DNA from 2 places in the Bradyrhizobium sp. LVM 105 genome. Region 1 is predicted to be linked to the other one. Evidence: predicted binding sites of a transcription regulator. Region 1 holds the regulator's gene; the other holds the start of a gene.
What was found. The regulator PhoB, encoded in region 1, activates phosphate uptake and scavenging genes when phosphate is short. The targets are predictions, from matches to a motif close to TGTCATNNANCTGTCAT.
Positions count from the first base shown of each region.

Region 2: D6B98_RS05090 (UDP-2,3-diacylglucosamine diphosphatase) is a predicted target of PhoB. The motif match lies at 1,243-1,259, and genes of this name have one in related genera.

Region 1 covers NZ_QZMV01000003.1:609,172-612,579, forward strand. The annotation lists gene pstB (phosphate ABC transporter ATP-binding protein PstB) at 1-493, shown strand, start outside; gene phoU (phosphate signaling complex protein PhoU) at 505-1,221, shown strand; gene phoB (phosphate regulon transcriptional regulator PhoB) at 1,236-1,949, shown strand; gene D6B98_RS12385 (GcrA family cell cycle regulator) at 2,186-2,695, opposite strand; gene D6B98_RS12390 (aspartate aminotransferase family protein) at 3,154-3,408, shown strand, end outside.
Region 2 covers NZ_QZMV01000001.1:1,076,673-1,080,080, forward strand. The annotation lists gene D6B98_RS05075 (Lrp/AsnC ligand binding domain-containing protein) at 1-23, opposite strand, end outside; gene thiD (bifunctional hydroxymethylpyrimidine kinase/phosphomethylpyrimidine kinase) at 190-990, shown strand; gene D6B98_RS05090 (UDP-2,3-diacylglucosamine diphosphatase) at 1,283-2,095, shown strand; gene D6B98_RS05095 (glycosyltransferase family 4 protein) at 2,109-3,167, shown strand; gene D6B98_RS05100 (threonine/serine dehydratase family protein) at 3,230-3,408, shown strand, end outside.

The DNA.
Region 1 (3,408 bases):
CATGGTGTTCCAGAAGCCGACGCCGTTTCCGATGACGATCTACGAGAACATCGCTTTCGGCATCCGCCTCTACGAGAAGATCTCGAAGTCCGAGATGGACGACCGCGTCGAGAAGGCGCTGCGCGGCGGCGCGCTGTGGAACGAGGTCAAGGACAAGCTCAACGCCTCCGGCCTGTCGCTCTCCGGCGGCCAGCAGCAGCGCCTCTGCATCGCCCGCACCGTCGCGGTGCGGCCCGAGGTGATCCTGTTCGACGAGCCGTGCTCGGCGCTCGACCCGATCTCGACCGCCAAGGTCGAGGAGCTGATCCAGGAATTGTCCGAGAACTACACGATCGCGATCGTCACCCACAACATGCAGCAGGCGGCGCGCGTCTCCGACAAGACCGCCTTCATGTATCTCGGCGAGCTGATCGAGTTCGACGACACCAGCAAGATCTTCACGTCGCCGACCGACCGGCGGACGCAGGACTACATCACCGGCCGGTTCGGCTGAGGAGACGCAATATGGGTACTGAACATACCGCAAAGGCCTTTGACACCGACCTCCAGGAGCTCACCCGCCTGGTCGCCGAGATGGGCGGGATCGCCGAGCGCATGATCGTCGATTCCGTCGATGCGCTGATCCGTCGCGATGTCGCGCTCGGCCAGCGCGTCGTCGCCATCGACGCCGATCTCGACGCGCTGCAGAAGCGCATCGAGGAGCGCGCCGTGCTCACCATCGCCCGCCGCCAGCCGATGGCGGTGGACCTGCGCGAGATCGTCGGCGCCATGCGGGTTGCGACCGATCTCGAGCGCATCGGCGACCTCGCCAAGAACATGGGCAAGCGCGTCGCCGCGCTGGAGACCGACTTCCATCCGCTCAAGCTGTTCCGCGGCCTGGAGCACATGACCGACCTGGTGCAGCAGCAGGTCAAGTCGGTGCTCGACGCCTATGCCGCGCACGATCTGCCGGCGGCGATGGCGGTGTGGAAGGGCGACGAGGAAGTCGACGCGATCTGCACCTCGTTGTTCCGCGAGCTCCTCACCTACATGATGGAGGATCCGCGCAACATCTCGTTCTGCATCCATCTGATGTTCTGCGCCAAGAACATCGAGCGCATCGGCGACCACGCCACCAACATCGCCGAGACCGTGTTCTACATGATCGAGGGCCAGGCGATCACCGACAAGCGGCCGAAGGGCGACATGACGAACTTCGCCACGACGATCCCGAATACCTAAGGAGCGACGACACCATGGGCGCACGCATTATGGTGGTTGAGGACGAGGAAGCTCTCACCGAGCTGCTGCGTTACAACCTCGAAGGCGACGGCTATGACGTCGAGACGGTGATGCGCGGCGACGACGCCGACACCCGCCTCAAAGAGCACATTCCCGATCTGATCGTGCTCGATTGGATGCTGCCGGGCCTCTCCGGCATCGAGCTGTGCCGGCGCCTGCGCACCCGGCCCGAGACCAAGCAGCTGCCCATCATCATGCTCACCGCGCGCGGCGAGGAGAGCGAGCGGGTGCGGGGTCTTGCGACCGGCGCCGACGATTACATCGTCAAGCCGTTCTCGGTGCCGGAGCTGCTGGCGCGCGTGAAGGGCCTCTTGCGCCGCGCCAGTCCCGAGCGGCTCGCCACCGTGCTCGCCTATGGCGACATCGAGCTCGACCGTGACAAGCGCCGCGTCGCGCGCTCGGGCCGCCCGATCGATCTCGGCCCGACCGAATATCGCCTGCTGGAGTTCTTCCTGGAGCATCCCGGCCGGGTGTTCTCGCGTGAGCAGCTGCTCGACAGCGTCTGGGGCCGCGACATCTACATCGACGAGCGCACCGTCGACGTCCATATCGGCCGCCTGCGCAAGCTGCTCAATCTCGGCCGCGAGCAGGATCCGATCCGCACCGTCCGCGGCGCCGGCTACGCACTGGACGATCGCTTCGCCAAGGCGGAGCAGGCGTCGGGTTAGCAGGCGTTGGGTGTAGCGGCTGTAGCCGCACTCTCCGTGTCGTCCCGGACAAGCGTCAGCGCAGATCCGGGACCCATAACCACAGGACGTGGTTTGGCGAAGACTCGGAGTCACCATCTCGCGCAACAATTGCGCCCTGTGGTTATGGATCCCCGCGTTCGCGGGGATGACACCGAGTCATTGGAGCCGTCATCGTGTGACGGCTGCAGTCTAGGCGATCAGTTAATTCCGCGAGCTCACCGCGTGGGCTTCGCCGGTGCGCGGCGGCGATCGGCTGCCGGCTGATACGCCACGCGCGAGTGCTGGGCGCAATAGGGCAGGCCGGACAGCGCCTTGCCGCCGCAGAAGAAGAAATCCGGGCTCGAGGGATCGCCGACCGGCCAGTGGCAGGTCGCCTCGTTCAATTCGAGCAGCGACAGCCGCTGGCTCATCGGCACCACGTTGTCGTAGGTGACGGGCTCGGCCTCGATCTCGACCTCGAAGGCCTGCGCCAGCGCGGTGTTGCCGCGCGCGATGGGGCGGGTCACCCGCATCATGTGCTGGGCGGGACGCGCCTTGCGCGGCCGGGGCGCGGCCGACGAAGGGCTCTTGGCGCGGCCGGACAGGCCGAGCCTGTGCACTTTGCCGATCACGGCATTGCGGGTCACATTGCCGAGCTCTGCTGCGATCTGGCTGGCCGAAAGTCCGGCCTCCCAGAGCTTTTTCAGCTGCTCGACGCGATCGTCGGACCAGGTCAAAACCGTCATTGCACCCTTTCCCTCGCCGCGCGGCTGCCATCCTGGGGCCTTCGCAGCGATTGTCTAAGCCTTCAAAAACCCGTGCCGCCAGAATCCCTTAAGGCTCGCCGGGCGCGCTCAAGACGCCCGAACGTTTACGCCGGTACATGAGGACTTAAGGGATCAGAACTGCTGCACGAGATGTCGTATCTGACAGTCCAAACGCTACAATATGGCGTGACTCCCGCGCAAGAGTCCGCCGACTCGCGTCCACATGTTCCGTGGTGAAAAACCCGCAAAATCGGCACCGCAAGACTACGGATTCAGCGTTTCGCGGGGCTTTCCGGGCGGCATTGACACCCGTTTCACCAGGCCTAAGATGGTCGCGCGTGCCGCCCTTAAAAGGCGGCACGTTTCGTTTTCCGGGCCGGTCAATGGTGCGTTGCGCAAAGCACGCCTCACACCGTCCGCAACATCAAGTGGCCGTCATGACTAACAGCGCAGCCCCGCATTTGCTCCCCGTTTTCGCCAGGGCCAACCTCGGTTTCGAACGCGGCGAAGGCTGCTGGCTGATCGCGACCAATGGCGATCGCTATCTCGATTTCACCTCGGGCGTCGCCGTCAATGCGCTCGGCCATTGCCACCCGCATCTGATCAAGGCGTTGCAGGAGCAGGCGACGAAGCTGTGGCACATGTCGAACCTGTTCCAGAGCCCGGACGGCGAGAAGCTTGCTGCGCGCCTG
Region 2 (3,408 bases), on a different contig from region 1:
ATCTGGACGAAAAAAGGAACCATTGCGGGCACTCCGAAAGCGTATTCTTCCGGCTAATAGGCCAAACCCGGCACGATTTAGCAAGCGGACTTGCGAGCCGCCAGCTGCCGATCCGAGGCCTTGCCGGTGTTCTACGGTCGCGCTAGGACAGGCCATGGCGGTGTCCATTCCCAGCAAATGTGTCCGGCGATGACGACCCCGGTCGCACTCACCATCGCCGGCTCCGATTCGAGCGGCGGCGCCGGCATCCAGGCCGACCTGAAGACGTTTGCGGCGCTCGGCGTCTACGGCGCGTCCGTCATCACGGCCTTGACCGCGCAGAACACGCGGGGCGTCACCGGCATCCACGCCGTGCCGGCGGCGTTTGTCACCGAGCAGATCGATGCGGTGTTCTCTGATCTCGACATCGGCGCGGTGAAGATCGGCATGGTGGCCCAGGTCGCCAGCATCGACGCGATCGCAGCCGCACTGTCGCGCTGGTCGCCGGGGCACGTCGTGCTCGATCCCGTGATGGTGGCGACGTCAGGGGATCGGCTGCTCGCCGCCGAGGCCGTCAATGCGCTACGCACAAGACTGATACCGCTGGCGTCGGTGATCACGCCCAATCTGCCGGAGGCCGCCGCTCTGCTCGACGAGCCGGTCGCGGCGAGCGAGGCGGAGATCGAAGGCCAGGGGCGGCGCCTGCTGGCGCTCGGCTGCCATGCCGTCCTGATCAAGGGCGGGCACGGCACGGGTGCCGAGAGCATCGACTATCTCGTCGATGCCGACAACACGCTCGCGCTCACCGCGCCGCGGGTGGCGACCCGCAACACCCATGGCACCGGCTGCTCGCTATCCTCGGCGGTCGCGGCCGGGCTCGCCAAGGGCGAGGATCTGGCAAGCGCCGTGCGCAACGCCAAGACCTGGATCAGCGCGGCGATCGCCGCCGCCGACCGCTTCAGCGTCGGACACGGCCACGGCCCGATCCATCATTTTCACAGGTTCTACTGAGGCCGCCGCGCGCGGGAGCGCCGCCGCGGCGCACTTTGGGGGCACGCTAGCCCCACATCGTCATGGCCGGGCCTGTCCCGGCCATCCACGCCTTGCCACGCAGCACGAAGAACGTGGATGCCCGGGACAAGCCCGGGCATGACGATCACCTTCTGCGGCGCCGTGTCGCCTGATTGTCGCATGCGACTGATATTCGCAGGGAGGGCGAGGCTAGGCGTGATTCGTATCTGAAGGTGCCTCAAAGGTTCGATCGGTCATCCCCCTGTCACGGGACATTGTTACAGGCTGACGCATGGGAAGTTACGATGTGAGTGACGAGAGCCCCGAGCGGCGCTTTCGCACGTTGTTCATCTCCGACGTTCATCTCGGAGCCCGCGGTTCTCAAGCCGATCTTCTGCTGGACTTCCTGCGCTACCATGATGCCGACACGATCTATCTCGTCGGCGACATCGTCGACGGCTGGGCGCTCAAATCGAGCTGGCATTGGCCGCAATCCCACAACGACCTCGTCCAGAAGCTTTTGCGCAAGGCGCGCAAGGGTGCCAAGGTCATCTACATCCCCGGCAATCACGACGAGTTCCTGCGCAACTATTACGGCACGCATTTCGGCGGCATCGACGTGGTCGAGAACACCGTCCACACCGGCGCCGACGGCAAGCGCTATCTCGTCATCCACGGCGACATCTTCGATCTCGTGGTGCAGAACGCGCGCTGGCTCGCCCATCTCGGCGACAAGGCCTACGACTTCGCGATCCAGATGAATCGCTTGGTCAACTTCTTCCGCCGCTTGTTCAAGGTGCCCTATTGGTCGCTGTCGCAATGGGCCAAGCAGAAGGTCAAGAACGCGGTCAATTATATCGGCGCGTTCGAGCAGGCGCTTGCCGCCGAGGCGCGGCGCTACGACGCCGACGGCGTGATCTGCGGCCACATCCACTACGCCGTGATCCGCGACGAGGGCGACATTCGCTACATGAATTGCGGCGACTGGGTCGAGAGCTGCACCGCGCTCGTCGAGCATGACGACGGTCATTTCGAGATCATCACCTGGGCGGATCATTTGCAGAAGTCGGCGGCCGTCCCGCAGGTTGCAGCCAGAGCTGCATAACAGAGGCCGCCCGATGCGCATCCTGGTCGCGACCGACGCCTGGCACCCGCAAGTCAACGGTGTGGTTCGGACGCTGACCAAGCTCGCTGAGGCGGCCGAGGGGCTTGACGTCGAAGGTTCTGGCGTTGCGTTCACGTTCCTGACGCCGCAATCGTTCCGCACCTTCGCGATGCCGAGCTATCGCGACGTGCGGCTGGCGATGCCGCGCCCGGCGCGGATTGCCAGGCTGATCGAGGAGGCGCGCCCGGACAGCATCCACATCGCGACCGAAGGGCCGATCGGCCTGATGGTCCGCCGCTATTGCCGCCAGCGCCGGCTGCCGTTCACGACCAGCTTCCACACCCGCTTTCCCGAATATGTCCGCGCCCGCGTGCCGGTGCCGGGCTCGCTGATCTGGCGGGCGCTGCGCCGCTTCCATGCCCCCAGCCGTGCCGTAATGGCAGCAACACCTGCGCTCGCCGGTGAGCTGACCGAGCGCGGTTTCGACAATGTCATGCTGTGGCCGCGCGGCGTCGATACAAATGTGTTCCATCCGCGGGCCATCGACCTCTGCCTGCCGGCACCGGTGTTCCTGTCGGTCGGCCGCGTCGCGGTGGAGAAGAATCTCCAAGCCTTCCTCGACCTCGATCTGCCGGGCACGAAGGTGATCGTGGGCGACGGCCCGGCGCGCGCCGCGCTCGAAGAGGCCTATCCCGATGCGATCTTCCTCGGCGAGAAGCAGGGTGAGGCGCTGGCGGAAATCTATGCGGCGGCCGATGTGTTCGTATTCCCGAGCAAGACCGACACGTTCGGCCTGGTTCTGCTGGAGGCGCTGGCGAGCGGGCTGCCGGTCGCGGCCTTTCCGGTGAAGGGCCCCCGCGACGTGATCGGCAATGCCCCGGTCGGCGCCCTCGATCACGATCTGCGCAGCGCCTGCTTCGCGGCGCTCGACATCTCCCGGCAGGACTGTGTCGAATTCGCCGGCAACTACACCTGGGAAGCCTCGGCGAGGGCTTTTGTCGACAATATCCAGGCGGTGGGGGCTGTGCTGCCGGGCGGGGACGGCACGGAACAGCCGCGCTTCGTCGCCTAAAGGGAAGATTCCTCGCGCGGAGGTGTCTTGCCCGCGGCTCGATGGCCGCGATAAGGTCTGATATGACCGAACAGCTTCTCCCGATCGGCCCCGCCGACATCGATGCCGCAGCGCGCGTGATCGCGCCCTACGCCATCCGCACCCCGCTGTTGTCCTTTCCGGTGCTCAACGAGCGGGTTGGCGCGAAAGTCTTCCTGAAGCCAGAGATGCTTCAGCGCACCGGCTCCTTCAAGTTCCGTGG